Regions from separate parts of the Halomonas sp. KO116 genome, predicted to be linked through region 2. Evidence: predicted binding sites of a transcription regulator. Region 2 holds the regulator's gene; each other region holds the start of a gene.
What was found. Region 2 encodes PhoB, which activates phosphate uptake and scavenging genes when phosphate is short. Its sites were predicted from a motif close to TGTCATANNNNTGTCANA; they were not measured.

Region 1: a site for PhoB is predicted at 2,139-2,156, ahead of phnD (phosphate/phosphite/phosphonate ABC transporter substrate-binding protein). Genes of this name have one in related genera too.
Region 3: a site for PhoB is predicted at 4,819-4,836, ahead of KO116_RS02820 (putative 2-aminoethylphosphonate ABC transporter substrate-binding protein). Genes of this name have one in related genera too.
Region 4: a site for PhoB is predicted at 4,121-4,138, ahead of KO116_RS08165 (DUF6482 family protein). Genes of this name have one in related genera too.

Annotation. Positions count from the first base shown of each region.
Region 1 covers NZ_CP011052.1:4,435,936-4,443,557, reverse strand. The annotation lists gene KO116_RS20355 (PhnE/PtxC family ABC transporter permease) at 1-154, opposite strand, end outside; gene phnC (phosphonate ABC transporter ATP-binding protein) at 216-1,022, opposite strand; gene phnD (phosphate/phosphite/phosphonate ABC transporter substrate-binding protein) at 1,135-2,043, opposite strand; gene KO116_RS20340 (DUF305 domain-containing protein) at 2,303-2,752, shown strand; gene KO116_RS20335 (DUF1428 domain-containing protein) at 2,903-3,274, opposite strand; gene KO116_RS20330 (YciI family protein) at 3,296-3,658, opposite strand; gene KO116_RS20325 (RNA polymerase sigma factor) at 3,741-4,985, opposite strand; gene KO116_RS20320 (sn-glycerol-3-phosphate import ATP-binding protein UgpC) at 5,076-6,131, opposite strand; gene ugpE (sn-glycerol-3-phosphate ABC transporter permease UgpE) at 6,134-6,976, opposite strand; gene ugpA (sn-glycerol-3-phosphate ABC transporter permease UgpA) at 7,015-7,622, opposite strand, start outside.
Region 2 covers NZ_CP011052.1:113,577-121,198, reverse strand. The annotation lists gene KO116_RS00595 (hypothetical protein) at 98-412, opposite strand; gene phoR (phosphate regulon sensor histidine kinase PhoR) at 722-2,008, opposite strand; gene phoB (phosphate regulon transcriptional regulator PhoB) at 2,011-2,700, opposite strand; gene ubiA (4-hydroxybenzoate octaprenyltransferase) at 2,808-3,701, opposite strand; gene KO116_RS00575 (chorismate--pyruvate lyase family protein) at 3,737-4,360, opposite strand; gene KO116_RS00570 (NAD(P)/FAD-dependent oxidoreductase) at 4,399-5,634, shown strand; gene KO116_RS00565 (HU family DNA-binding protein) at 5,761-6,033, shown strand; gene KO116_RS00560 (hypothetical protein) at 6,033-6,389, shown strand; gene KO116_RS00555 (LysR family transcriptional regulator) at 6,454-7,368, shown strand; gene KO116_RS26225 (hypothetical protein) at 7,321-7,476, opposite strand; gene KO116_RS24035 (VOC family protein) at 7,505-7,622, opposite strand, start outside.
Region 3 covers NZ_CP011052.1:602,514-610,135, reverse strand. The annotation lists gene KO116_RS02835 (2-aminoethylphosphonate--pyruvate transaminase) at 1-779, opposite strand, end outside; gene KO116_RS02830 (putative 2-aminoethylphosphonate ABC transporter permease subunit) at 844-2,538, opposite strand; gene KO116_RS02825 (putative 2-aminoethylphosphonate ABC transporter ATP-binding protein) at 2,535-3,680, opposite strand; gene KO116_RS02820 (putative 2-aminoethylphosphonate ABC transporter substrate-binding protein) at 3,725-4,768, opposite strand; gene KO116_RS02815 (UTRA domain-containing protein) at 4,877-5,587, opposite strand; gene KO116_RS02810 (HAD family hydrolase) at 5,580-6,311, opposite strand; gene KO116_RS02805 (EAL domain-containing protein) at 6,401-7,622, opposite strand, start outside.
Region 4 covers NZ_CP011052.1:1,763,253-1,770,874, forward strand. The annotation lists gene rpsF (30S ribosomal protein S6) at 1-284, shown strand, start outside; gene rpsR (30S ribosomal protein S18) at 318-545, shown strand; gene KO116_RS08145 (hypothetical protein) at 558-1,409, shown strand; gene rplI (50S ribosomal protein L9) at 1,425-1,871, shown strand; gene dnaB (replicative DNA helicase) at 2,173-3,561, shown strand; gene KO116_RS08160 (hypothetical protein) at 3,701-3,994, shown strand; gene KO116_RS08165 (DUF6482 family protein) at 4,237-4,539, shown strand; gene KO116_RS08170 (thiol-disulfide oxidoreductase DCC family protein) at 4,577-4,975, opposite strand; gene hemH (ferrochelatase) at 5,256-6,335, shown strand; gene KO116_RS08180 (putative monovalent cation/H+ antiporter subunit A) at 6,573-7,622, shown strand, end outside.

The DNA of each region.
Region 1 (7,622 bases), 330 kb from region 2:
CGGCGAGGTCGGGTGGAAAGGCGCGCCCAATAAAGTGCACTAAATTGACGCCGCCGCGCAGCAGGCGTTCCAGCGTTAAGTTGGTGGCCATCACGCCCTGAATAAACAGCGCTAAAAAAACCAACACCACACCCCAAGTAAACGGGGAGGGCATAGCAAATCTCGGTGGAAGAGAAGATGAGGTACGACGTTGTATAGACATAGCGCTCTCGATATTAGCGGGTAGAGGGGATGGCGGTGGTAACAGCGTCTTGAGCAGAGGTTTGGTCGACCCGTACATCGCCCTGATAAAGTTGCTGCATAGTGGCAAGTGCTGCGTCCTGCCGAGGCGTATCGAGGACTATTTGGCCCGCTTTCATACCGATAATTCGGTCGCCGTACTGCTGGGCTAACTCCAACTGATGCAGCGTGCACAGCACGGTTAAGCGTCGCTCTGACACCACATCCAGCAGCAAGTCCATGATTTCTCTACCAGCTTTCGGATCGAGGCTAGCGATTGGTTCGTCGGCAATTATGATCTCAGCGTCTTGCATCAGCGTTCGGGCAATCGCCACTCGCTGTTGTTGCCCGCCGGAAAGCTCACGGCAATCGGCGTGGGCCTTGTGCGCTAACCCAACGCGCTCAAGCGATGCCATGGCGCGCTCGCGTAACTCATTAGTGGCAAAGCAAGCAAGTGAGGAGAGTAGCCCTAAACGTTGTTGACCCATGGCGCCATACAGCACGTTTTGAAAAACGCTTACGTTTTGCACTAAGTTAAATTGCTGAAAAACCACGCCCACTTTGCGCCGTAGTTGACGCAATTTAGAATTAGAAAGGTGGCTGAGGGAGTCGCCCAAAATGGTGATCTCGCCTTGATCGTGAGGCGTCAGGCCATTAAGGCAGCGCATTAAAGTCGATTTACCGCAGCCGTTTGCACCTAACAAAATGACGCATTCGCCTTGGGGAATCTCTAGTGTTAAGCCACGCAGTACGTGCAACTGCCCGTAGTGTTTTTGCAGATTGTGGACGCTGATGGCCTTCATAAAAAAACCTCCTGCGTTAACGACAGGAGGTGGATACGTTCAATGTTCATGGTCAAACCTACTTATAAGCAGCACATCCCTGTGCTGGTATGTAGCGAAAAAATGGGGGGGCTTAGAGTTCGATGCCGGCTGCTTCGTAGGCACGGCGTACCACGTCGTAATCTTCGTTGGTACGGTCAAAGCCGAGTGATGAGTCGCGGTTTAAAAACTTATCTTCATTGCGATCTGTTGCAATCAGCGCATTCCAAAGCGTGTCGGCATTGGTTCTGAGTGACTCGCGCAGGGCTGTTTTGCAGGCATCATCCAAAGAGCCGCGCATAACGACTGGGTCACCGGGCAGTACATCGCTTTGGGCAATAACGCGATACTCACCGTTGGGGTCCATAGCTTGAATCTCATCGATATCCCGGTTGCCGCCGCCCATGGCATCGACGTCACCGTTGACCAGTGCGGCAATGCGCGCATCCCCAGCCATAATAATTTCCAGGTCGCGTTGAATGTCTAAACCCGCATCGACCAACATCTGGCTGGGAAAAATATGCCCGCTTGTAGAGCCCACATCTTTCAGCGCCACGCGGCGGCCTTCCAGGTCTTCAAGCGTTTCGATATCGCTGTCGACGGGGACAAAAAAGCTGCTGCCGTAGTGCGGACGCTCAATAGCAAACAGAATTTCAATATCGCTTTCGCGATCGAACAGCACAAATTCAGAAGGACCTGCGAAAACAAGCTCAACATCATCGTACTGCAATGCGGTACCCGCGGCGGTGCGGTTGCTGAGGCTGAACATCTTCAGTTCAAGGCCAGTCGTTGTTTCAAACGCTTCGGCGAAGGGGCCGAAGGCGTCTTCTAGAGGCCCCATGCCTTCAATACCGGTATCGGCCATGCGAATGGGATTAGGGCAAACATTGCGTAAATCGTCATTGGCCAGCACCGACGGCGCCGTAAAAGCGGCAACCCCGGTAATAGCCAAGCTCAAAGCTGCGTTATGAATACTCAGTTTACAAATATTGGCTTTATGCATTGGTCGTCATCCTGTCGGCGAAATATGTCTATATTCAAGTGGTAGTTAGAGTGGCAGCCGACAATGAAGGTAAGGTGTAGTTAAGATGACGTTCTCGTCACAGATTTATGACAGCCTCTTTGCTCCACCTTTATTGCTAAGGTGCCAAGGCATGAATATGGAGCTAGCCATAAAGGGTGATTCCAGCGCCATGGTTCGGCAGAGTAACGAATCAGTATCTACACTCGTAACTCCGATAATTGGTTCAAGGAGGAGGGCGATGAAAATGTATTTACGTTTCGGCGCTATGATCGTGACGGCGACCGTGATCATGTTGGGGTTGATGTACCTGAACACTTACCAGTTAGACCATGTCACTTTCAGTGAAACCCGTACTTACATGGCTATTGTCATGGGGGCCACGATGGCAGTGGTCATGCTGGGTTTCATGCTTGATATGTACTCCAAAAAGGGCGTGAACCTGGCTATTTTGGTGGGCAGCATCGTGGTCTTTGCCGGGGCGCTGTGGCTGGTGCGCAGCCAGCAGACGGTGGATGATGTTTCCTATATGAAGGCGATGATTCCACACCACTCTATTGCCATTCTGACCAGTGAGCGTGCTCAGATAACCGATCCCCGCGTACGCGAACTCGCCGACTCGATTATCGAGACCCAGCGGGAAGAGATCGCAGAAATGAAAGCATTAATAGCGGATCTTGAAGATGAGTAATAACGTTTAGTGAAACCGCCGCTGGAGGGTAGGTTAGGACAAGATTGTCGAAATTCAGTTGGCAGGTAGTCGGCCGGACATTGGGTTGGAAGGCGCCATGCCATCGGTTCATGCAGAGCGCTCCCAACTTTTATGTCGACCGGTGCCCTGTCACTCCTCATCAATGATACTTTTAAAACCACCGAAAATGAGTCGCTTGCCATCAAACGGCATTGGATTAACGTCCATCTGCAAGCGCGGGTCCTGCATGACCTTGGCCATTCCTTCATCACGCACGGCCCGCGATGGCCACTCTATCCAGGAAAAGATGATACTTTCGTCATCCTTGCGTTTGACCGCCATGGTAAAGGAGGTCACTTCCCCTTCGGGGACATCGTCTCCCCAGCACTCCACGACCCGCAGTGCGCCGTGCTCCTTGAAAACAACGGCCGCGGCATGGGCATGCTCAATAAACGCATCTTTATTAGCGCTGGGCACGGCAGCGACGAAACCATCTACATAAGGGTGTGTAAGCTTGCTCATGGCTGTTCTCCTATTACTGTTTTATTCTGCTTTAGAGGGGAGTTCTCGAACGGGGCGTACCTCAATGCTACCCAGCCGGGCGGGTGGGATGCGGCTAGCCAGCTGCAGCGCTTCATTCAAGTCGTGGGCTTCGAGTAGATAGAAACCCGCCAATTGCTCCTTGGTTTCCGCAAAGGGGCCATCGGAGATTAACGTCTCGCCATCGCGTACACGCACGGTGGTAGCGGTTTCTACTGGCTGTAACGCTTGTCCGGCCAGGTAGTGGCCGTTGGTGCTTAAGCGCTCTACCCCGGCGATACACTCCTGATTGAGGTCGTGCCATGCCTGTTCGCTCATGGCGTTGATAATCTGCTCTTGGTAATACACCAGCGCAACGTACTTCATTGAGAGCCTCCTGGTTGGTCAGGGTAGTGACTCTCTTTAGTCGTTTGGCATCGTCTTGAATCGACATAGCCTAAGCATTTTTTTAGGGGGAATTTTCGAGCTCTGCCAATCGCCGGTTCAAAAAGCGTTTTTCTGGATCCAGGGTGACCAATAGCAGTGCCTGTTGATAGGCGCTGCGCGCGGCAACATGCTGGCCTTGGCGACGCAGTAAATCCGCTTTAGCGGCATAAAAGAGATAATAGCGGCTTATTTGCGGATGATGAGCGATGTCGTCGAGTAACTTCAGGCCGGTATCGGGGGCACCATTCATGGCAATGGCGACCGCACGATTCAGCGCCAGGATGGGTGATGGAAAACGACGGCAGAGGGCATCGTAAAGCCTGACGATACGCCCCCAATCGGTCTGCTCAGCGCGGCTAGCCTGGGCGTGTACGGCGGCAATCGACGCCTGAAGGGTGTAGTACCCGGTAGGGGTGAGCGCCAGCGCCTGTTCCAGCCATGCAATGCCGACCTGGATATCCTCTTGGCGCCATAGGCGTCTGTCCTGAGCATCCAGTGTCACCAGTTCACCCTCGCTATCCTGGCGCGCATCCCGGCGGGCATCATTAAGCAGCATCAAAGCCATCAGCCCAAACACTTCACCCTGGGGCAGTAGCCGTGCCAGCTCATTACCCAGGCGCATGGCTTCTTGGGTTAGGCTGATATCGACCACGCTAACGCCCGTGCTGCGTGAGTAGCCTTCGTTGAAGACCAGATAGATGACCTGGAGCACATCAGGTAGGCGCTCAGGTAATTCTTCCTGGGTAGGGACTGCATAAGGGATATGCGCATCGCGAATTTTTCGTTTGGCTCGTACGATACGCTGAGCCAGCGTCGTAGGCTTCATCAGTAGCGCGCTGGCTACTTGCTCAGTGGTCAAACCGCACATCTCGCGAAGCGTCAGGGCAATCCGTGCTTCCATGCTCAAACTTGGGTGGCAGCAGGTGAATAGCAGCCGCAAGGCGTCATCTTCGATAGCCGTTAGCTCAAGATCCAGCGTCTCTTCTGTAGGTAACCGCTCTGTGGGTAATAGCAAGTGAGCCCGACGGCGAGCAGTACTGCGCTGGCGGATTTGGTCGATTCCGCAGTGGTAGCCGGTGCGAATTAGCCATGCCGTGGGGTTGTCAGGTTTGCCGTTAACCGGCCACTGTTGAACCGCCGCCACAAAGGCATCCTGCATGGCTTCTTCGGCTAGTTCAAAATCCCCCAGCAGGCGTATCAGCGTCGCCTGCACGCGCCGGGAGTGCTCACGATACAGGTCATCGACGTATGAAGGTTCAGTACTCATCAAGGGAGGTCCGTAAGCTTTATCTCAAACGTAGCCCATGGTTTCTCCGTTGACTTGTTTTTCTTGTTTTGTCTTTCGGGGGATAGGTATTCAATCCCCGGTGCGTTTTCCCGTGGCGCTGTTGAAAGGATGCAGGGCGTCGCGGGTCACAAAAAATCGCAGGGTTTCGCCTTCGGCAACGGGCGGCTGCCCCGAAACGCGGATGACTGTAGGCTGGTCGCTATCGGCGAGGGTCACATACAGGTGGCTTTCGGCCCCCGCGGCTTCAAACAGCGCCAGCGTTGAGTCGACAATTAGGTGAGGCGCGGTCGGCGGCGCTAGATGCATATCATCCGGTCGAATGCCGACGACATCGGTGCCGTCGGGCAGGTTATCCAGCAGCCCGTTGGCGCCTTGTTCGTTCAAGTAATCCACTGGCAGCATGTTCATGGCAGGGGAGCCGATAAACCCGGCGACAAACATGCTGGCGGGGCGGGCGTAGATCTCCATGGGTGTGCCGACTTGCTCAATCTGCCCGGCGTTAAGCACCACTAAACGGTCGCCCAGTGTCATGGCTTCCAGCTGGTCGTGGGTCACATACAGGCTGGTGGTTTTCAGGCGCCGCTGCAGCTGTTTGATCTCTACGCGCATCTGCACCCGCAGCTTGGCATCCAGGTTGGAGAGCGGCTCGTCGAATAGAAACGCCGCAGGTTCGCGCACGAGGGCGCGGCCCATGGCCACCCGCTGGCGCTGACCACCAGAGAGCTTGCGCGGTTTGCGCTCCAGAAACTCTTCGATCTCGAGCATTTTGGCGGCAATTCGCACGCGCTTTTCAATGTCTTCTTTGTTAAACCCGCGGTTCTTGAGGCCGTAAGCAAGGTTGTTGTACACCGTCATATGCGGGTAGAGCGCGTAGTTCTGGAACACCATGGCGATATCGCGCTCGGCGGGCTCCAGCTTATTGACCACCCGGTCACCGATTTTGAGCGTGCCCTCGGTAATGGTTTCAAGCCCCGCCACCATGCGCAGTAGGGTAGATTTGCCGCAGCCGGAAGGCCCGACCAGTACTACGAATTCACCGTCTTCAATGTGTAAGTCGATGCCTTTGACGGCGTGAACATCGCCGGTGTAGGTTTTTTTTAGCCCTTCCAAGGTAATACTGGTCATTCTTATTTCTCCGTCTCGGTCAGGCCTTTCACAAACAAGCGTTGCATAAACAGAATCACTAATACCGGTGGCAGCGCTGCCATCACCACTGCGGCCATCACCAGGTGCCATTGTGGGTTCTCTTCCGAGGTCATGCGCTGAATGCCCATCACAATGGTGGTGTAGTCGGGGTCGGTGGTGATCAGCAGTGGCCACAAATACTGGTTCCAGCCATAAATAAACATGATCACAAACAGCGCCGCGATGTTAGTCACGGAGAGCGGCATCAAGATATCTTTAAAGAATTTGAACGGCCCGGCGCCGTCGACCCGGGCGGCTTCGAGCATCTCTTCGGGAATGGTCATAAAGAACTGTCGGAACAGAAAGGTCGCGGTGGCTGAGGCAATCAATGGTATCGACAGCCCGGCAAAGCTATTGAGCATATTAAGGTCCGCGACCACCTGAAAGGTGGGGATAATGCGCACCTCAACCGGCAACATCAGGGTGACGAAGATCAGCCAGAAGAAGAACATCCGAAAACGGAAACGGAAGTAGACAATCGCAAAGGCGGAAAGTAGCGAAATGGACAGCTTTCCCACGGTGATGGCCATGGCCATCACAAAGCTGTTCCAAAGCATCAGCGCGGCAGGCGGGGAGTTCGCTGACGATATGCCCGATTGCCACATCTGGGTATAGTTTTCGATTCCATGGCTGCCGGGCAGCAGCGGTAGGGTGCCACGCATTAACTCACCCGGCGCCTGGGTCGAGGCCACCAGGGCGATATAAACCGGAAAGACCACCAGCGCGACGCCGATGATTAACACGGTATGGGCGAAAAAATTGGCCCATGGGCGATTTTCAACCATGACAACACTCCAACGAGGCCGATTTAATAGTACGTTTGTTAATAGTTCACGCGCCGCTCAATAAAGCGGAACTGAATCACCGTGAGCACCACCACAATCACCATGAGGATCACCGACTGAGCTGCGGAAGAACCCAAATTGAGGCCTACAAAGCCATCGGCGTAAACTTTGTAAACCAAGATATTGGTCGACTGAGCCGGTCCGCCTTGTGTAGTGGCGTGGATAATGCCGAAGGTGTCGAACATGGCGTACACCACGTTAACCACCATCAAGAAGAAGGTTGTGGGTGAAAGCAGTGGGAAAATTATCGTCCAGAATCGCTTGATAGGGCTGGCGCCATCAATTGAGGCTGCCTCAATGAGCGATTGCGGAACAGACTGTAGACCCGCCAAAAAGAACAGAAAGTTGTAAGAGATCTGCTTCCAGGCCGCGGCAAGAATGACCAGCAGCATGGCGTCGCTCCCCGAGTTGCGGTGGTTCCACTGGTAACCGACCATTTCCAGCATATAGGGCACGATGCCGATGGAAGGGTTGAAGATAAACCACCACAAAACACCGGCAATCGCAGGCGCAATGGCGTAGGGCCAAACGAGGAGCGTGGTGTAGGTGCTGCGTGAACGAATCATCCGGTTCACAGTACTAGCCA
Region 2 (7,622 bases):
TTGAACCTGAAAAGCATCCTTGCCTTTATAACATCCTATCAATTACCTTTTCATCCGTTGAAAAGACGTTCTTTGATATCTAAATGATAATTAACAATTAACTACCGCTGTTTTCTTCTACAAGCTCATCGTCGTCATACTCAGCGTCATCTGAGTGATCGCTTGACTGAGGATCCATGTCGCTGGCTCCATCACCTTCGTCATGGGTTAAATCGTTAGTCATGTCTTTAGTATCATGACCGTCTGAACTATCAGTACCTTGGGGATCCATTGGTTGCTCTTCAGCTGTAATTCCCTGATTTTCATCAATAGCTGAATTTTCATCTGTTTGAGCAAAGGCTAACGGGCTTGCCATCAAACCAAAAGATACACCTAAAATGCCAGCTTTCTTGAGTAAATCCTTGGACATCATATTCCACCTCCGATCGCTGTTTATTACCGCTTGGTTAAGAAAGAAGGGCTTATATACAAGCCAGCATTTCCTGCGGTCGTCTTCCTTTTTTTTAACAATGCAGCGGGCATGCCAAAAACAAAAAAATAAAATTAAACAAATAAAAATCAATGACTTAATTAAAACAAGTTAAGCTATATCACTCTGTTAACATCGAAATACCAAGCCTAAAAACTGTATAAAAATGGCACATGAGTAAACTCTTACCAACCTCACATGCCAATATTGCACACCTTTACAGGTATGGTGCGAAAGGTCGCTTACTGAGACCTATACAAGACGTGAAGCGGGAAATGAGCAGCGAAAAAGCGCCCCTTTACCCGGGTGGGATTCAATCTGTAATTGCGCATCGTGGCGTAATAGTACGTGCTTGACGATTGCCAAGCCTAAGCCAGTGCCGCCAGTTGCGGTGCTGCGGCCTTTGTCGACACGGTAAAAACGTTCGGTTAGTCGGGGAATATGGACAGGATCAATCCCTTCACCATTGTCTTCCACATCGATATAGCCGCCACCAGTCGCGCTAGCTTTCCAGCGTAATGTGATGTGGCTACCTGCTGGCGTATAGCGAACGGCATTGAAAGCGAGGTTAGAGATGGCGCTACGAATTTCCTGTTCACTACCCAGCAGGCGTGCATCGCTTTCAAGCGCGACTGTAATGGTATGACGCTGATTCGACAGCGCCAGCGCATCATCACAAATGCTTTGTAGCAAAGGCCCTAACGACAGCGGATGGTGATCTTCCCCCCCCTGGTCGATTTCCAACCGGGAGAGCAGCAATAGATCATTGACCAGGTTTTGCATTCGCTGCGTCTGTTCCTGCATCTGGTTGATGCTTTTGCCCAAACGCGGCGGCAACTGGTCAGCAATATCGCTGTAGGTTTCCAGATAGCCGGAAAGGACGGTTAGCGGCGTGCGCAGCTCGTGAGAGACGTTGGCAACAAAGTCGCGCCGCATCTGTTCCAGGCGGTGCAAGCGCGTGATATCCCGGGCCATTACCAGCCGTTCATCGTCGCCGTACAGGGTAATTTGATACTGCAGGATTCGACGCTCGTCAATCGGCGACGTCAGCGTTAGCGGCTCGCCATACTCCCGCGCATTGAAATAGCGGATGAAACTTGGCTCGCGCAGTAGGTTGGTAATGTGTTGACCACGATCATGGGCGGTTTGTAGCCCCAGCATGTTCGTTGCAGCACTGTTCCACCATTCCAGATCACCGTGGCGGTCGAGCATGACCACACTGTCGCGCATCGCTTCAGACGACTCTTGAATACGGGCCAAGGTAGCGCGCAGCCGACTTTGCGTTATACGCTGGCTTTTCTGATAGCGGTATAAACGATCAAACAATTCACCCCACATACCGTGAGCGGCAGGCGGCTCATCGTGAGGATGTAGGGTTAGCCATAAATAAAGTTCGCGTAGCTGCCGCAAGTGATAGAACAGACATACTGCAAGCCCTGCCGCAAGCCCTAGCCCTGCTGAGCCCAATAACCAGCCTAAGCAAGTACCCAGTGTGGCCAGCCACGCTAGACGCCACAGTTCACGGCTCCATAGGCGCACATTTACACCCGTGCAGAGAAACGGTATCCGGTACCCCGAACCGTTTGAATCAGGTTTTGATGCACATCGCCCAGCGCTTTTCGTAAGCGGCGAATATGCACATCGACCGTGCGCTCTTCAACGTAAACATTGCCGCCCCACACTTGGTCAAGCAGCTGGCTGCGTGTGTAAGCGCGCTCTTGGTGAGTCATAAAAAACTGCAGAAGACGATACTCGGTCGGACCCATTTCCAACGCTTTGCCGTGAGCGCTTACCCGGTGACTTACCGGGTCAAGCAACAGGCCATTAATCTCAATTGGGTCCTCAACGCCACGGGGCGTCGCGCGGCGCAGCACTGCTTTTAACCGTGCCACCAATTCGCGGGGCGAAAAGGGCTTGGTGATATAGTCATCGGCGCCAGCTTCAAGCCCTTGGATCTTATTATCCTCTTCGCCTTTAGCGGTGAGCATAATAATCGGGATCTCGGCGGTAGCTTCTTCGCGCTTCAAGCGCCTAGCCAGCTCAATACCGCTGGTGCCAGGCATCATCCAGTCAAGCAGCAATAAATCAGGTTGGTGGTCAACCACCATGGCATGAGCATCCTGGGCGTTATCTGCTTCGAGCACACGGTAGTCAGCCATTTCCAGCGCTACCGCGATCATCTCGCGAATCGACGATTCATCATCGACAATCAGAACGGTTTTGGCGGTCATACCAGAGCCTCACGGTGTGCAAAAAAGCCAGTTCAAAGAAAAACAGTTCAATGACATGTCAGTGACGATAACACCATGACTTGATGACAGTTACATGACAATGGCAGTTACTGACCCGCCGCAGGCCACCAACTTAGCGCAATACCCGCAAAAATCAGCAGCCCCGACCAGTGATTATTCAGAAACGCCTGGAAACAGAGATCCCGCTCCTGATAACGAATTAAGCGCTGCTGATGCAGGAAAGTTGCCGCCATTGCAGCGAGCCCTAGCCAAAAGAACCCACCTAACCCAACCCGCCAGCCTACCCATGCCAGCAACCCCAGGGTGGCTACCTGGAGTAGGCCGATTATTAGGCGATCCGCGTCGCCAAACAGCACAGCTGTCGATTTAATACCAATTTTTAAATCATCGTCGCGATCGACCATGGCGTATTGCGTGTCGTACGCCACCGTCCATAGCACGTTTGCACCGAAAAGCAGCCACGCTTCCAACGGCACATGGCCCAGCACGGCGCCAAAGGCCATTGGAATTGCCCATGAGAATGCCGCCCCCAGCACCACCTGGGGAAAGTGCGTATAACGCTTCATGAACGGGTAAATAACCGCCAGAAATACTCCGCCCAGCGAGAGCAGCACCGTAAACCAATTAGTCAGTAGCACCAAAATAAACGCTGTGGCCACCAAACCAATAAACAACAATTGAGCCTCGGTTTCGCTGATTCGACCGGTGGCGAGCGGGCGATGCTTAGTGCGTTTCACATGGCCATCGAAATGGCGATCTGCATAATCGTTCACCACACAGCCAGCCGCGCGCATGACGTAAACACCGGCCACAAAAATCAGCAGTACATCACGGCCGGGTACCCCTTTAGCGGCAATCCACAGCGCCCAAAGCGTCGGCCACATCAACAACCAAGTGCCAATGGGTCGATCCAAACGCATCAGCTGTATAAAATCTGCCACGCGAGCCCATCCCTTCGGCCGCAACAGTGAACGATCCATGCTTACCTCACGAAAAATAAGATGCAGGCGCTAGCCTAGCGCGATGGCAGGTCAAGGTCATCCGCCATCGCACGCAAAAAATACTCCTGCACCAACAACGACAGTCCACCGTGCTTACCGCCGTGATAAAACACTGAGCGTCGGCCCCAGGTACAGTCGCTCTCGATACCGTTCATACGAGCAAATAAGGGGGATTGGGTAGTGGCTTCAAGCGGCCCGCGAATTAAACCTGGCTGACGAAATAACCAACTGCCTAGCGAGCGCTCACCTAACCCTTCCAAACGCTGGCCCTTTAACTGCGTAAGCGGGGCGACGGAGCGCGCTACCACCCACGGTGTTTCATCCAAGCACAGCGCGACTTCACGCAGCCATGCGTAGCGCTTGGGAGCAATGCCCAACGCCCGTGCCTCATCCTCTCGCGGCCAGCCTACGCCCTGGCGTAGCAGCCGCACCCGAAACTGTTTCTCACCACCAGCGGTTATTAAGCGGGCGGTTAACGAGTCGGTAGAAGCAACCCACTGCCACCAGGAAGGGCTCATGACAGGCCGCGCCGCAGCAACGGGACGCCAGCTCGAAAAGTGAGAAGTTTGCCGAAAAGCTGCAGGCGTCACCAAGTTCTCCAGGGCAATAAACGGATCGACTAGTGTAACATGCAGCACTAACAGGCTTTTGTTTCAGCGACTTTTTTGGTGTCTGCATGCCCACCTCACAACCAGAGCTCTCTTCATCCCACGCTGCGCTGGTCATTATTGGCACGGGAATGGCCGGGATTGGCTTAGCCCGGGCACTACGCCGTCTCGGTGACCAGCGTTCAATCACGTTGATTAGTGCTGACAGCGGTGACGATTACAGCAAACCGTTACTCTCCACCGGCTTCGCTAAAGGCCTAGCGCCCGACAAACTGGCCCAGCGAAACGCTGCCGAGCTGGGCGATGAGTTAAACGTCCGCATCATTACCCACACCCCCGTGGCGGCACTGGATGTGGATAACCGGACACTTCTTCTCGACGTTGGACAAGCGCCCAACTATGAAAAACTAAGCTCTGAAAAACTAAGCTCTGAAAAACTAAGCTACGAAACACTGGTATTAGCCACTGGCGCTGCGCCCAGGGTGCCATTCAGCATCGACCCCAGCGTAGCCCCACGCTGTTTCACCATTAATGACTTAGACGACTACCGACGCTTTTATCAGGCGTTAGGCCAAGGCCCAGCAAGGGTGGCGATTGTTGGCGCCGGGCTGGTCGGCTGTGAATTTGCTAATGACCTGTACGCCGGAGGTCATCACGTCAGCGTCATAGCGCCTGAAGCTACGCTACTGCCCCGCCTGCTGCCCATACCGCTGGGCAACGCCCTGGGCGATGCCTTCAATGAGGCAGGCATCCGACTCTGCTTAGGCCGCACGATAGATTCACTAACACCCAGCAGTGGTGATGACATCGTATTACGATTGGATAACGGCGAGGCTATCAGCGCCGATCTCGTACTAATGGCAACTGGCCTAACGCCGCGTACGGCGCTTGCCGAAGCCGCGGGTCTTAGCGTATCGCCGAGCGGCATACAAGTTGACCGCCAACTGCGTACTTCACACCCCGATATTTACGCCCTGGGCGATGTCGCCTGCGTCGATGGCGTTAACGCCATGTACGTGCAGCCGCTGCAAGCGAGCGCCAAGGCATTGGCGGCAACGCTTGCGGACACTCCCACGTTGGTCAGCTTTGGCGCTTGGCCAATAGTCGTTAAAACACCCCTGCTGCCAGTGGTCGCCTACCCGCCAACCACCCCACCTGAACGCTGGCGAATTGAAGGCGAAGGTGGCGATATCAGTGCGTTAGCCGAAAATAAAGACGGACGTTTGATTGGTTTTGCGTTGACAGGGGGCTGCGTGAGAAGGAAAGTGGAGCTTTCCAGAGCAGCACCTACGCTGCTAGGCTGATTTTCGTCGCGTTCACGACTAGGCTAGAGAAGCTACCTAGTGCTAATGACGCGCCCAACAACCTGCATTTGCTTTACGCTCGATTCTTTAACAAAAGTTCGATTGTTTACTAAAGGGAGATTTCTTATGCGCAAACCTGAACTCGCTGCTGCCATCGCTGAAAGTGCCGACCTGTCAAAAGACAAAGCAGGCCAAGTACTGAACGTTATTTTGGATGAGATCACTAACAGCGTTGCTAAGGGCGAAGATGTCGCTCTGATCGGCTTCGGTACCTTTACGGTACGTGAGCGCGCAGCACGTACCGGTAAAAATCCACAAACCGGTGCCCCACTACAAATTCCGGCCAGCAAAAATGTTGCCTTTAAGCCAGGCAAAGGACTTAAGGACGCCGTTTCCTAATGAAGCTCAAGCTGACGCTGTGGCTGCTGGGCATATTGCTCAAACGTGCCCTGCGCCGCAAGCCGCGCTTTCGTGAACAGTTAGAACGCATGCGCGGCCTGGACTGGGGAATCGCCACGGAAGATCTAAGCATCGCCCGCCACTACCGGATGACGCCGAAAGGCATCAGCACCGGTAAAGGGCTGCCCGTCGACTTAGACCTTGAACTGCGTTTCCGAGACCAAGCCACTGCGTTAAAAGTGCTCAAAAAGCCAACTCAGCAGGCCTTTCTTGACGGCATGATGAGTGGCAACGTGCGTTTAGTGGGCGACTCCGCCGATATGAACAAGCTGCAGAAGCTGCTCAAATATTTGTAGCCCAGTATTTGCAGTATTGAGCGATCAGCAAAGGGTAAACCAGGCAGAGGTATAACAGCTATCGATGGACATACCTCATCAACGCTTAGTGTACTTCCGCGTTACCCTGGAGTCTGGTTCAGTGCGCCGTGCTGCGGCGCGTCTGGACATTGCTCCCTCGGCGGTCAGCAGGCAAATTTCGCTGCTGGAGGAAGCCTTGGGAGCCACCCTCATGGAGCGTCAGCGCGACGGCATTTCACCCACCCCCGTAGGAGAAATGCTGCTTGAGTACTGCGAACGTCGCGGCGCACTCGACGAAGGCTTTATCGCGTCACTTGAAGCCTACCAACGCATGGAAACCGGCAGGATATCCCTTACGGTAGGTGAAGGTTTTGTCAGTGACTTAGTCGCTTCCCCGCTGCACGAATTTATCCAGCTTTATGCGGGTATCCAACTCGATATCCATACGGCAGGCACCTCGGGCATTATTGATGCCATTGTCGGCGATCATAGCCATATCGGCTTGATGTTCCATGAGCGTACCCATCCCCAGCTGCGTTTTTGGTCATCTACCCCTCAGCCACTCATGGCTATTCTGCCGCCCAACCACCCTTTGACCAGACAGACGTCACCGATCACACTGACCCAGCTTAGCGATCAACCGATGGCCATGTGGGACACCACCCATGGGGTACGTCAAATGGTCGACCAAGCATTTCAGCAGTCACGCATAGTCCCGCGCATGGCAATGAATACCAATTCAATGGTGGTATTAGCACAATATGTGCGCAGCGGCATGGGTATCACCCTGCTGCCTGACTTTGCTGTTGCGCACGATTTGGAAGCTGGCACGCTAGTGGCGCGTCCGGTAGATAATCCGCTGTTTCAGCGCTCCCAGGCCCACATGGTCACGCGGGTAGGAAGGCAACAGCCCAAGGCCAGCATTCTGCTCCTACGCCACCTGCAGCGCTGGATGCAAGCGTTTCGCGATGTGAATTAGCGCGCAGTCGCAGGCAGTCCCACCAGTCGCTCCAGCGGTTACGCTTTTTGTGACAATGGCGCCAGCACCGATTCGCGAGCCCTCACCAATTTCAATATTGCCGAGCACAACGGCGTTTGCACCCAGAAAAGTATTCTCACACAGTGATTTGAGAAAAACGCAGCACCGTTCCGCCTAACACTTCAGGCGGTATATCGGCCTGATGGACGTTCAGTGGTACAAAAGGTAGCGAGCGCTTCTGCCAGTGATTAATC
Region 3 (7,622 bases), 490 kb from region 2:
TGTTGGGCTAGCGCGGCCTGAAAGGCCACCACGGTATGGGTCGGCGGGGTAAAGCGCCACTGGCCGGTGCGTTCCATATACGCCCACTGGGCGTGCAGATCCAGGCTCAGCGAGTGGGCGCGCCCCTTGCCTGCTTCAAGCAGCGCTTTATGAATAATCACAAAACCAAAGCCCGGCACGCCCTCAATACACTTGTTGGCCGAAGAGACCAGCACGTCGATGGGCGTTTTTGAAAGACTAATGGGGATGCCGCCAAAAGAACTCATCGCATCCACGATCAGCGTTTTGCCTCTGGCGTGCACCACCTCGGCGATGGCGTCCAGCGGATTCAAGATGCCGGAGCTGGTTTCGCAGTGCACCAGAAATACCGCCGTAACCTCTGGGTCCTGCTGAAGCAACGCCGCCACCTCATTGGGCTGGGGCGGCAGATAGTCGCCCTTATCCAGCGTCACGTAGCGACGGCCCATCATCTGAAGCAACTGCGCCGCACGCTTGCCGTAGGCACCATTCGTCAGCACCAACACTTTGCCGTCCGGATCGGTGGCGCAAGCCAGCGCGCTCTCCACGGCGAAAGTGCCGCTACCCTGCATGGGCACGCAGGCGTACTCATCGCTTGCGGCTTCCGCCATAGCAAGCAACTGGCTACGAATGTCGGCAGTGACCTGGTTAAAGTCATCGTCCCAGGAGCCCCAGTCGCGCAGCATGGCGGCTTTGGTCGCGTAAGAGGTAGTCAGCGGCCCTGGCGTCAGTAGATAGGGCTCTTTTACGTCTTTATTCATTTGACTGATCATTTTGGTCTATACCAGATATTTTAAACACTTTAATCGCAAGCGCAGCGGTCGTCTAGGTCGCTTGACGCCAGCGCTGGGCGTTATTTAACAAAACGTGGGTCAATGCAGCATGCAGCAACTTCACCACCAGTGAAGTGAGGAAAATCAGCACCGCCATGGCCGCCGCGCTGGCAAAGTAGCCCGCTTCATCCAGATGCAGCACCGCCACTGAGGCCAGCCGGGTATCGCTGTTATAGAGAAACACCACTGCAGAGACGGTAGTCATCGCATTGACGAACAGGTAAACCGAGATATCCAGCACTGCGGGCAGCGACACCGGCAGCGTCACCCGGTAGAAGGTCGTCCAGAACGGCACTTTAAGTGAAGCCCCCACAGCTTCAAACTCAGGGTCGAGTTGCTTGAGCGCGGTGACTGAAGTGAGGTGACAGACCGTATAGAAATGCACCAGGGTATTGAGCACTAAAAGCATCATCGTGCCGTACAGCCAGTTCAACGGGTTACCCGCCTGGTTGAAAAAGAAGATATAGGCAAGGCCCAATACCATACCCGGTACCGCCATGGGCAGCATGGCCATAAAGTGCAGCCCCTGGCGCAGCGGGCGAAAGCCTTCGCTCTTTTCGATCAGCCAGGCGTTGAAAAAGATCACCAGGGTGCCCACCAACGCGACGCTAAACGCCAGCTTGAGGGAGTTGAACCATGCCCCCCAGCCGCCGTCGGCCATGCCTTGGAAGGTATAGTGCTCAAAGGTGATCGATAAGTTGTAGGGCCAGAACTGCACCAGCGACGCATACACCGCCGTGCCGATCACTAGCACAATGGCCCCCGCCACTGCATAGCAGAGTAGCGCGAAGACCCAATCCCGCAGCGGGCTCAGCGTAGGCTGCCATGGCACCGCCCGGGCCGAAAGTTGCGCTACCTGGCGGCGCTGTATCCAACGGTCCACGATAAACGAGAGCACCGCTGGCAGCAGCAAAATCACGCTGACCACCGCACCCATCTGAAAGTTCTGCTGCCCAACCACCTGGCGGTAAACGTCCGTGGCCAGCACACTGAACTGGCCGCCGATGATTTTCGGCACGCCAAAATCGGTAATCGCCAGGGTAAACACCACAAACAGGCAGGAAATCAGCCCGTAGCGCACGCCGGGCAGCGTAATGGTCAAAAACGTACGCCACTTGGGGGTGCCCAGTGCTTCGGCCGCTTCGTAGAGCCGCGCATCACTGTTGGTCAGCGCAGTGGTCAGCAGCATTAGCGCGTGGGGAAATATCCAGAAGCTCATGCCCATGACAATACCGATGGGGCCATAAATCGACTGACCTGCCAGCACCTCGCGCAGAAATCCCTGATTACCGAATAAGTACACTAGGCTTATGGCAGGCAGCAGCGACGGGGCCAGAATGGGCAGAATCGCCAGCATCCTAAACAGCCGTTTGCCCGGCATGCAGGTGCGGGTGATCCCGTAAGCACATAGAAACGCCAATCCAACCACCACGCCGGTGGTCATCAGCGCCACCCGCAACGAGTTGGCAATCGAGTTCACCAGCGCGGGGGTTTGAAAGTAGTGAGCAAAGTTAGCCAAGCCAATAAAATCGCCAGCGCGGTCTTGCAGGCTTTTGAGCAGCATGGTCACCAGCGGGAACAATAGCCCGACCACTAGCAAGGCAACGCCAGCGAGTAACACCAACAAGCGGATCAGCGACTCCAGGGACGGTTTGGTCGCCGCTTTTATTAAAGACTCGGCCATCATTGCTGACTACTCCCGGCCGCGTAGAGTCGGGCGGCCTCAGCAGGCAGGTGAATCGCCAGCAACTGCCCTACATACAGGCTAAGTTTACTGCTATCACGGCTAGGCACGTCGGCTATCAGCGTTTGGTGATCTTCCGGCAGGCGCAGCGTGACTCGTTGAAAGGCGCCTAAAAACTCGATGGAGACCACCTCCCCGTTTAGCGCCCCTGCTTGGTGCTTAAGTGCCCTTGCTTGAAGGCTAAGGGCTACCGCTTCAGGCCGAATAGCCAGCTGAGCAGCTTGGCCCACTGCTATAGTGTGCGGCAGGCAGGCACAGGGAGTGTTGCCCAAAAGCGCTTGGCGATTGGCCTGGGCGGTCACTTCCAGGAAGTTCATGCTACCAATAAAGGAAGCCACGAACGCACTGGCGGGCTGATGGTAAATCGCGGCCGGGGTGCCCACCTGTTCGATCACACCGTGGTTCATCACCACAATGCGGTCGGCCATGGTCAGCGCTTCTTCCTGGTCGTGGGTGACCATGATGGTGGTCACTCCTAACCGCGCCTGCAAAGCTTTGATTTGGCTGCGCAGATGACCGCGCACCCGGGCATCCAGCGCCGAGAGCGGCTCATCAAGCAACAGCAAGCCTGGCTCTGTGGCTAACGCCCGGGCCAGCGCCACTCGCTGCTGCTGGCCGCCGGAAAGCGCCGCCGGATACTTCGCTTCACTGCCGGTTAGGTTCACCAATGCAAGTAATTCAGCGACGCGGTCATTAATACGCGCGCGCTCTACCCGACGGTTGCGCAGCCCGTAAGCCACGTTATTAAACACCGTCAGGTTGGGAAACAACGCATAGGACTGAAATACAATGCCAAAGTCCCGCGCTTGCGGTGGAAGCATGGAAATATCCTTCCCACGCTGAGTCAGCCTGCCCGCACTCTGGCGGGTGAGCCCGGCAATCGTGCGCAGCAAGGTGGTTTTGCCGCAGCCCGAGGGCCCTAGAAAACAGACAAACTCGCCTTCTTGAATCTCAAGCGCAATATTATCCAGCGCGGTAAAGCTGCCGAAGCGCTTGCTGACACCATCAATACTGAGATGCGTGGTGGTTGCGCGAGGGGTCGCCGCTGTGGATACCGATAGCGGCGATGTCATTGTCGGGGGCATAACATCTCCAAGCCCCGGCCGGAGCCGGGGCAACTGATCACAGCTTATTGTTCGGTTTTGCCGTCGTAGCGACGCTGCCATTCGGTCAACACACGCTCGCGGTTCACTGCCGCCCACTGGAAATCAGCGTCGATCATGCGATCAGTAATATCGACGGGATAGTTTTCAATGGGCTGGGCAACACCGGGATAAGCCACGACCGCATAGCCTTCGTTATACAGCTCGTTGGCCTCGCGGGAGATTGACCAATCCATGAGCGTTTGCGCAGCTTCCTGCTTGTCGGTACCCGCGACAATCGCGGATGCTTCCATATCCCAGCCCAGGCCCTCTTCTGGGAAGACGACCTCAATAGGCGCTCCCTGGGACTTCAGGCGCGCACCGCGGAAGGCAAAGGACACACCCACTACAGTTTCACCGGTGGCTGCCAAGCTGCAGGGCGCGGAACCCGAATGGGTGTAGCGGGAAATATTGTTATGCAGGCGATCCATATAGTCCCAGCCCTGCTCTTCGTCCCACAGCTGCAGCCAGCTGGCCACATCCAGATAGCCGGTACCCGACGAGTTGGGGTTGGGCATAATGACATGGCCTTCAAACTCAGGCTTAGTCAGGTCTTCCCAGGAGGTCGGCATCGGCACGCCCTGGCGTTCGCCCTCAATGGTGTTGTAGCAAATGGCCGCTACCCAGGCGTCCATGCCCACCCATGCCGGGTCTTCGCCGTCCCGGTAGGCGGCATCGACAAATTTCGGGTCGAGGTTGTCCACGCCCTCAGGGGCGTAACGCTCCAGCATACCCTCCTCTTCCAGCACTAGCAGGCTAGTGGCGGCCAATCCCCAAATTACATCCGCTTGAGGATTATCTTTTTCCGCCAACAAGCGAGCGGTAATCACCCCGGTGGAATCACGCACCCAGTTAATCTCGATATCCGGGTGGGCGGCATTAAAGCGTTCAGCGTATTTTTGCAGGTCATCCGACTCAACGGCGGTGTACACCGTTAATTCAGTGGCCAGCGCATTGGAAGCAAGGACAGTGGAAGCAAGCGCAGCGGCACTCGCTAGTAACGTGGAAGGGAACAAACGGCGTGGCATCATGATGGTGACCTCCTGGCTGGTTGGTATAGACCAGAAGTTTGCCGTTGTTAAATGACAGTGCAATGACGCTTGTTTGACCGATTTTTTAAGTTGTGATGTCTGCACCAATCATTGCTGGCCGGATAGCTCCACGCTGATGCACAAAGAGTCGTGCAGCCAATGCTCTTCGTCATATTCAATGGGGCGCTGCTGATCGTCCAGAATGGCGCGGTTAATGTTCAACCCGGCGGTGCCTGGCGCCACCAGCAACTCTTCGGCATCCCTTGGTGATAGCGCTTCAGACACCATGCGGATAGAGCGGTTGGCCAGGTAATGCCCCCAGCGCTCCCGCAACAGCCCCCACAGCGACTGCCCAGCGTAGATGTCGAGCAATTCCGGGGCACAATTCGGCACCACCCACAGCGACTCCACCAGCACGGCGCGGTCGTCCACATAGCGGCGGCGGCGAATATGGTGAAACGGCTGGTCATCCGGCAGGCCCAGCGCGCGTGCAGCGGGCAGATGGGAGCAGGTTTCCAGTTTCAGGACAGCAGTGCGTGGCCGTCGTCCCTGGGCACGCACATAGTCGTTGAAGCCTGCGTCTCGGGTAGGGTCATAGACCAAGCGGGCGGGGGAAATAAACCACCCGCGCCGGTTGCTGCGGTGGATCAACCCCTCGCCCTCCAGCTGCGCCAGCGCCTGGCGCAGGGTGACGCGAGTGGTGGCAAAGCGTTCCGCCAGCACCCGTTCAGCGGGTAGTTTGCCTTCCCACTGGGTGGCGTTGATGTCGATTAACGAGCGAAGCTGTTCGGTCAGTTGTAGGTAGTAGGCATCAGACATGCGCCGATTTTCCTGGCAGAGCGTTGGGCGACGAAGCGCTCACAGGCGCTGGCGCCCGCCAGTCTAAGCGCCGCCACCCTTCAACGCTAGCTACCTCAGCCAGTACCGGATCAGGGTTAACCGCCACAGGGCAATCCACATACTGCAGCAGTGGGAGGTCGTTGCGGGAGTCTGAGTAGAAAGTCGTGTGACTAGGGGTGACCTGCTGTTCGATCAGCCACTGTTTTAAGCGCAGCACCTTGCCGCCGCGATAAGAAAAAATTCCCTCACTGCCGCCGGTATAGCGCGCATCTTCATTGATACCGTGCTCCACGCTTAACTCTACCGCCAGCACATGTTCAATGCCCAGGGTGGTTGCAATCGGCTCGACCAAATGACGTGACGAGGCGGAAATCAGCAGCAGGGTATCGCCAGCTTTACGATGCGCTTCCAGGCAGACCCAGGCTTGTTCAAAAATACGCGGCAGAAGGTGCGTGGCGACAAACCGCTCGACCTCTTTTTGAACATCCGTTACCCGGCGCCCGCGCAGCGGCGCCAGGGTCATGGCTAGATACTCTTCGAGCTTTAGCTTGCCCGCATGATAAGTCCGCTGCATCTGCTCGGCACGCGCCATGAAGGTCTCGGCATCGCTGATCCAACCTTGCTCTATCATCCATAAATTCCAGCGGTCGCTGCAGTCTCCATCCAGGAGGGTGTCATCAAGATCAAACAGGGCCAGGCGCATGGGAGCACTCCTTTCATCGCGGGTTGGCGGCGCGTAGGGTATGCCAAAGGTGATGACAAGACGATGACGCTGGCGGTGATATTGCGTGGCTACTTGTTCAACCACGCTGCGGCAAAATCATCGGCCGGTAGCGGCCGCCCAAACCAGTAGCCTTGCGCTTCATTACAGCCCATTTCGGCTAGTAGATTTGCTTGCTCGTGGGTCTCAACCCCCTCCGCCACTGTTTTCATCTCTAGCGCTTGCGCCATGGCAATAATGGTTTGCACGATGGTGCGGTCGTGGCGATTATCGAGCATTTCACGCACAAAGGAGATATCGATTTTCAGCGCGTCGGCGGCAAAGCGCCGCAAATAAGAGAGTGACGAATACCCCGTGCCAAAATCGTCGATGGAGAGTGCATAGCCCGCTTGCCGCATGGTGTGGGTAATCTCCACCGCCTGATCAGGGTCGCGCATAAAATCGCTTTCGGTGAGTTCCAGCGCAATCGCGCTCGGGGAAACTCCCGCCGTGAGGTGCGCAATGTGGTGGGTAAGCTGTGGGTCGGCGAACTGCTGAGCGGAAATGTTGATCGACAACCTGCCGGGCAGTGGCATGGCGCACTGTTGGCGCCATGCCATCAGTTGCCTGGCAGACTCCTCCAGTACCCAATCGCCCAGGGCACGAATCAGGCCACGCTCTTCGGCCAAAGGAATAAACTCACTGGGACTCACCCACCCCCACTCCGCGTCATGCCAGCGGCAGAGAGCCTCAGCACCTGTCAGCTGCCCGCTGGCAAGGTCTACCTGGGGCTGAAAGTAGAGTTCCAACTGGTTTTCGCTGATCGCCACGCTGAGCCGCTCGGTCATCCGCTGGCGGCGCTGTAGCGCGTGATGCATTGCTTGGGTATAGGGGCAGGTACTGTTGTCGCGGCGTTTGGCGTGGTGAAGCGCAATACTAGTGGCATTGAACAGCTCACTCGCTTGCGTCACATCGTGGGGATAACGGGCATAGCCAATGCTGACATCAAGGTTAAACACACGGCGCTCCAGCTGCAGCGGCTGAGTCACAGCTGAGCGCAACTGCTCGACGAGAGCATTTATGTTTCTGATATCGGCGTCGGCCACCAGCATGGCAAACTCATCACCGGATAAACGCGCCAGTGGGCCATAGGCGTGGCTGATCTTCTGCAAGCGGTCCGCCACTGATACCAGTAGTTGGTCACCTACTTGGTGGCCGTGCAGGTCATTCACTTCTTTAAAGCGACGAATATCCAATAGCAGCAGCGAAAGCCCCTGCCCAGTATAGTGGGCCTCTTGCCACATCTGCGCTAAC
Region 4 (7,622 bases), 1.6 Mb from region 2:
ACAGCGGCACTGTGCACCGTCTAGAAGATTGGGGCCGTCGTCACTTGGCTTACCCGATCAACAAGATCCACAAAGCCCACTACGTGCTGATGAATGTTGAATGTAACGGCGAGACTCTCGATGAAATCGAGAATATCTTCCGTTACAACGACGCCATTATCCGCAGCTTGGTTGTTCGCTGCAAAGAAGCTGTTACTGAAGCTTCCCCGATGATGAAGCCGGCAGAAGAAAAACGTCCGCGTCGCGAAGAAAAACCGCGCGCTGAAGAAGAAGAAACTGCCTGATTTTATTCACTGCACGTTTTAAGGAGCTAGTCCATGGCACGTTTTTTCCGTCGCCGTAAGTTTTGCCGCTTCACCGCTGAAGGCATCAAGCAGATCGATTACAAAGATCTGGACACGCTGAAGGCTTACATCACCGAAACCGGCAAGATCGTTCCAAGCCGTATTACCGGCACCAAAGCACGCTATCAGCGTCAGTTGGCGACTGCTATCAAGCGCTCGCGTTATCTGGCACTGCTGCCCTACTCCGATAGCCACCAGTAAGCGTTTAACGTGATGCTGGCACTAGCCCGATGGCTAATGCGGGGCACGCCTTACGCTGCAGGCGGGGCGGCCCTGGCAACGCTAGTGCCTTGGCTGTTCTGGTTAGGGGCAGCCATCGCCGCGTTGATGACGCTACGCAAAGGTTTTGCACCTGCGCTGCCAGTCATTATCGCTGCAGCACTGCCTGCTGGCTGGTGGTGGGCACAGGGAGACGTCATTCCGCTTGCTAGCATACTGCTGGTAACGCTGATGGCCGTTATCCTGCGCGAGAGGATGCGTTGGGGTGAAACGTTGATTGTGGGGACGTTGGTCGCCGCTGTCATGGTTCAGCTTGGCATCTTCAGCCCACCAGGCGGCACAGAGTTAATGCTTGAGCAGTTGCGGGAAGGTTCAGAAGAAGTGGACCGCATGCTCACGGAATTCGCCAATCAGGGCTACGATACCCAAACCATCGCCGCATTAGTGGTGGGTGGAGTGACAGGGCTTGTGGTGCTGTTGGCAGCGATAGTGTGTTTAGCGCTTGCGCGTAGTTGGCAAGCTGGGTTGTATAACCCAGGTGGCTTTCGCGAAGAGTTTCATGCACTACGCTTAACACCCAAAGAGCTGGCCGTATTGGTCGTCATTGGAGTGATAGGCATGCTGCTGGGCGCACACGCGCTGGCGATGCTTGGTTGGATTCCGCTGTTGGTAGCTGGCGTTGCGTTAGTGCATGGGTTTATTGGAATAAAGGGGATGAACGGGCTGTGGCTGGTAGCATTTTATGTGCTGCTAATCACGACCTGGCCCACGATTCTCATTGTGCTGCTGTTGGGGCTGATTGATACATTCGCGAACGTTCGCGCACGCCTTGCCCGCAGCAACTGACAAGAGGTTTACGAGATGGAAGTCATTCTGCTCGACAACATTGGTAAGCTGGGCGGCCTGGGTGACAAAGTCACCGTGAAGCCTGGTTATGGTCGTAACTACTTGGTGCCTTACGGCTTAGCCGTACCGGCCACCAAAGACAACATCGAAGCGTTTGAAGCACAGCGTGCTGAGCTCGAAGCGCAAGCCGCTGAGCGCAAGGCAGAAGCCGAAGTGCGCGCTGAGCAGCTAAACGACATCGAGCTGTCTTTGGTTTCCAAAGCAGGCGATGAAGGCAAGCTGTTCGGTTCTATTGGTCCGCGTGACCTGGCTGACGCCATTTCCTCTGCTGGCATCGATATTGCCAAGAGCGAAGTGCGTATGCCGACAGGGCCGATTCGCCAAACTGGCGAATACGACATTGCTATTCACTTGCACGCTGAAGTGAATGCGACTGTACGCGTAGTGGTAGTTGCAGAGTAATTAAGTAAGTGCTACTTAAGTACGAGGTAAATTCCAAGTGAGTATTTAGTGCTTGGTCATTCTCTGTGCTAGCACGTACGCCTCAAAGGCGCGGGGAAACCCGCGCCTTTTGTTATTTCTGACGCCTGTGCTGCAAGACGGTAGTGCTGGATAGTGTCATAAATCCGCCTGGTCTATTACGGTTTGGTGTTTTTCAGACAATGTCTAGATTGGCTGTGATGTCGGTGGTCGAACGTCCTCGCTCCGGCTAAGATACCCCTCTTCATTATTGGCTACGCTGTAGTATTTAAAGGAGCTCGCTATGCAGGACCAGCCTTCTGCTGATAAAGAAACGGCAGCGCTAAAACTGCCGCCGCACTCTCTGGAGGCGGAGCAGTCGGTATTAGGCGGGCTAATGCTGGATAACCAAGCCTGGGATAACGTCTCAGAGCGCTTGGTGGCGGATGATTTCTACCGTTATGAGCACCGTTTAGTGTTCAACGTGATGATTCATCTGGCTGAATCCGGTCAGCCATTGGACGTGGTAACGCTTTCCGAAGCGCTGGAAGCGCGGGATCACTTGGATACGGTCGGTGGGTTAGCGTTTTTAGCCGAGCTTGCGCGTAACACGCCCTCTGCCAGTAATATTCGCGCCTACGCCGATATCGTGCGTGAGCGGGCAACGCTGCGTAAATTGATCCGTGCGGCTAACCAAATCGCCGATAGCGCTTTTTCCCCTCAAGGGCGCCCGGCGGATGAATTGCTCAATGAGGCTGAACGGTTAGTGTTCCAGATTGCCGAGGAGCGTCCTAAGACTGGTGGTCCTATCGGCATGAGTGACCTTTTGACCAAAGCCGTTGATCGCATTGATGAGCTGTTTAACCTGAAAGGGGAAATGACCGGGCTTTCCACCGGTTTCCGTGACCTGGACGAGATGACCACTGGGTTACAGCCTTCAGATATGGTGGTGATTGCAGGTCGTCCCTCCATGGGTAAAACCACCTTCGCGATGAACCTGGTGGAGCATGCGGTTATTTCCAGCGACAAGCCGGTCATGGTGTTCTCTATGGAGATGCCCGCCGAATCCTTGATGCTGAGGATGCTGTCATCGCTGGGTAGGATTGACCAAACCCGCGTACGTACTGGGCAATTGGAAGATGAGGATTGGCCGCGCTTAACTTCCGCCGTCAACCTGCTCAAAGACAAACAGCTATTCATCGATGATACCGCGGCCTTATCGCCTAATGAAATGCGCTCACGGTTGCGTCGGGTGGTGCGGGAGCATGGCAATATTGCCCTGGTGATGATCGATTACCTTCAGTTAATGCAGATTCCCGGCTTCAATGAAAACCGTACCGGTGAAATTTCTGAAATCTCGCGCTCGTTGAAGGGCTTGGCGAAAGAGTTTAATTGTCCAGTCGTGGCACTTTCCCAGTTGAACCGCTCGTTGGAGCAGCGTCCCAACAAGCGTCCTGTCATGTCGGATTTGCGTGAGTCGGGCGCCATTGAGCAGGACGCGGACGTGATTGCCTTCGTTTATCGCGATGAAGTCTATAATCCAGATAACCCCGATAACCAAGGTATCGCGGAGTTAATTATTGGTAAGCAGCGTAACGGCCCGATCGGCACCGTTCACATGGCGTTTATCGGTAAATATACTCGCTTTGAAGATTTGGCCCCGGATAGCTACGGTCAAGCATTCGGCGACTAGGTTTTTACAGGCTGGTTTGGGAAGACTGGTGTTTAAAGATGGGCTTGTAAAGACAGCTTTGTGATGAGTCACTTGAGGATGGGGAGCGAGCTCGTATAATGCCCATCCACGACGATATGCAAATAAACGGGAGTAGCAAATGGCAGGTGGATTTCGGCGCGGTAATCGGCAGCGTCTTCCTAAGCTAGAAGGTCGCGGTGAGCTTGAAGCACTGGAGCGTGAAGGGCCTTTCAAAGAGTGGTTAGGTATGCCAGACCTTTATCGTTACCATTTGGTCGTGGAGGGGGAAAAGTATAGCTATCAAACCGAAGATGGAGAGCTGCCCGTTAAGGTGGGGGATAAGGTCGTGTTTCGTTACAAAGAGACCAAAGGCGGCAACTGGATTGACCGTAATTCACTTGGCAAAGCCATCGACCCTTCTGAATATCAATAAAATAACGACTTCTTGACGCTTCGGTCAGGAACTCTCTTGCACTGTTGCCCTCCTAATAGCTGAAAAATTAGTGTTGGAAAATCACTTGTTGAATAACCAGCTACTGTGCGTCTATCTTTTAATGGACGTCACAACACTGCAACAACAGGGCAACAGAAATGTCATAGGGTGCAGTCATGCTGTGCCCTGATGCCATGTCTGATGGCATACTTGATGACACAGACAAATAACAGGAGGGAACCATGGAACTGAAGGATCTTAAGCAATTTGTCGCCAGCCACGACGACTTTGAAATTCGCGTGATTACCCATTCGGGTAGCCGTTTTTATCAGGTTGAGCTGGAAGATGTTGAAGGCGAGCGCCATATGCTGATGCAGCGTTCTAAGCCAATGCTATTTCGGTCGCTGGATGATGCCTATATGGAACTCAAACGGGCTGGCATTCACCGCGCGTACTTAGTACAGCACGTACCGCACGATGAAGTAATTGGCCGTGACGCTCATTACAGTGAGCCGCTTACACCGCGTATGCCGTTAGTATTTTAAGTTTACGCGCTAACCCAAACGCTTCACGTATAAATCGTTAACCCTTAGCTTTACGCTTTTCCCACCACCGCCCGATTCGTATTCGACGACGGGCAAAATAACGGTAACCGGCATTCATCACGCCGTGTACACCCGGTAAGCATGAAATCTTCACCAGCCGCCGGTAGCCCAAAACTGCATAGAGGGCACGGCTGGCATCCATCCCGATATACCACTCTCCTTGGCTATCTTTTAGATGTAGTTGGCCCATCATCGCATTAAATTCCTGCCCGTATGCCTGAGCGTTAAAGTCACTGGCCTGGATATCTACCAGTGCGATGCGTTCCCGGTGACGATGCTTTTTAAGCCAAGCCACTTCCTGCTGACAAAAAGGGCAGTGGCCATCGTGGAAAAGTGTGGCGGGCGGTGACGCATGTAGCGGTGTGTAGTGGCTCATCGTTGTCCTATATTGGTTGGGCTGATCGTATTGGCGGGCGCGTCTTGTAGCATTTTGAGTGAAAAAGAGAGCTGATTGCCAAGCATCAGAAGCACAGGCTTGGCCATGGATTGGCCTGTAGTTATACAACCTGAATTTATACAACCTATAGTTATACAAATGATGCCGATAGTATAACTTTATGCCGCCACTTTCCCGAAAAGTGGTAAGATTTAGCCATCTGGTAGGCTTAAATTTTATTAGTGATCAGTGACACCGTTATATTTCAGGAGCATGAGTAATGACCGAGAATGTCGTCAAGGATCAGCCGGGCGAAGGCCGTTTGGCCCATGCACCTAGCGATCATCCGCCGGTGCCGCGTGCCAAAGTCGGCGTGGTACTCGCGAACTTGGGAACACCGGATGCCACCGACTATTGGTCAATGCGTCGTTACCTGAGTGAGTTCCTGTCTGATAAGCGCGTGGTTGACTATGCCGGTTGGAAATGGCAACCACTGCTGCAGTTGATTATTTTGACGAAGCGTCCATTTTCGTCGGGTAAAGCGTATCGTAGTATTTGGAATAACGAAAAAAACGAGAGCCCTCTGTTAACCACCACGCGTGCTCAAACCGAAAAAATAACGGCGCGTCTGAAAGCACTTTATGGCGACGATGTCGAAGTCGATTTCTGTATGCGCTACGGCAACCCTTCTACCAAAAGCGTATTGACGCGATTGAAGGAGAAGGGCTGTGAGAAAATCGTTTTTTTCCCTCTCTACCCTCAGTACGGTTCTCCGACGACGGCTACGGCTAACGACGAAGCATTTCGTACGTTGATGAAAATGAAGTGGCAGCCATACATTCGCACAGTGCCCGCGTATTTCGACCATCCTGCCTATGTTCAGGCGTTGGCTAACTCGGTACAAGAAGCCTATGACGGTTTTGCGACCCGGCCCACCAAGCTTGTCGCGAGCTACCATGGGGTGCCCGAGCGTTACTTGATGGAGGGAGACCCTTACCACTGCCAGTGCCAGAAAACCACTCGTTTGCTGCGTGAGAAGCTTGGTTTCAGCAAAGAGGAGGTCGATACCGCCTTCCAGTCACAGTTTGGCCCTGAAAAGTGGGTTGGCCCGCAAACCGTCAAGCATGTAGCGGAGCTTGCCAAGCAGGGGCATAAACATATTGCGATTATGTCGCCGGCTTTCTCGTCAGATTGTGTCGAAACCCTGGAAGAGATCGAGGAGGAGATTCGCGATAGCTTTATGGAAGCGGGAGGGGAAACGTTTAGCTATATTCCTTGCCTCAATGACCGTGATGACCATATCGAAGCGCTGCTAAGCGTTATCAATAATGAATTAGCGGGTTGGTTGTCTATTGCCTAACGTGTAACACCTTATTTGCTATAGTCATTTCTTGACAACAGCCGCGGACGAGTTTTTGTTCGCCAGCGGCTGTTTGCGTTTAAGCGTTTGACTGGTCAGTCAAAACCACCTGTTATAAGGTGTACAACTTTAGAATCACACTACTTCAACGCTGGCATGCCAGTGACAGGGCATGATGCCTGGGTATTCGCCTCAACCTCCAAGGTGAGCCTTTCATTTTTCAGGAGATTTCGCCAGATGCAACTTGCCGTTTTAATGGGGTTTTTGCTGGCCGCGTCGTCACCGCTACTGCATCGTTGGTTCGGGCATCACACCAGCCTTGTACTGGCGCTTTTCCCCGCAGGGTTAGCGGCCTGGCTGTTACTACAAGCCCCTGAAATAATTGAGAACGGCAGCTTGCTGTTGGAGTGGCAGTGGGTGCCTTCCCTGGGTATCAGTCTTACTTTCCTGCTGGATGGCTTGTCACTTCTATTTGGGCTATTGATCACCATCATGGGCGCCTGCGTGCTGGTATATGCGGGTGGTTACTTAAAAGATCATCCCGATATCGCACGTTTTCATATTGCACTCGTCGCTTTTATGGTCTCAATGCTAGGGCTGGTGTTAGCGGACGGGCTATTTACACTGTTTATTTTCTGGGAACTGACCAGCATTACCTCCTATTTACTGATCGGTTTTAATCACGCCGATATTGAAGCACGTAAGTCTGCCCGTCAGGGCCTATTTGTCACGGTGGCCGGTGGCTTAGCATTAATGGCGGGCCTGGTATTGTTGGGGATTGCGAGCGATAGCTGGTCGCTGGCGGAGATCCTTAGTCAGGAAGCCGACCTGCGTGAGCATGCACTCTACACACCCATGCTGATCTGTTTGCTGCTTGGGGCATTTACCAAATCGGCTCAGTTCCCGTTCCACTTCTGGCTGCCCAACGCCATGGCCGCACCTACGCCGGTCTCTGCCTATCTTCACTCCGCCACGATGGTGAAAGCGGGCATTTATCTACTGGCTCGCTTACACCCAGAGCTTGGTGGAACGTCGATGTGGGTCGGTATTTTGTCCGTTGTTGGGGCGACGACAATGCTGACCGGCGCGTTCCTAGCGATTCACCATACGAATATCAAAAAGCTGCTCGCTTACTCGACCATCATGGCGTTGGGTACGCTGACAATGTTGCTGGGCATTGGCACTGAATATGCGATGACCGCTTTTGTCACTTTTCTGCTTGCGCACTCTCTGTACAAGGGCGCGCTGTTTATGGTCGCCGGTATTCTTGATCATGAAACCGGTACC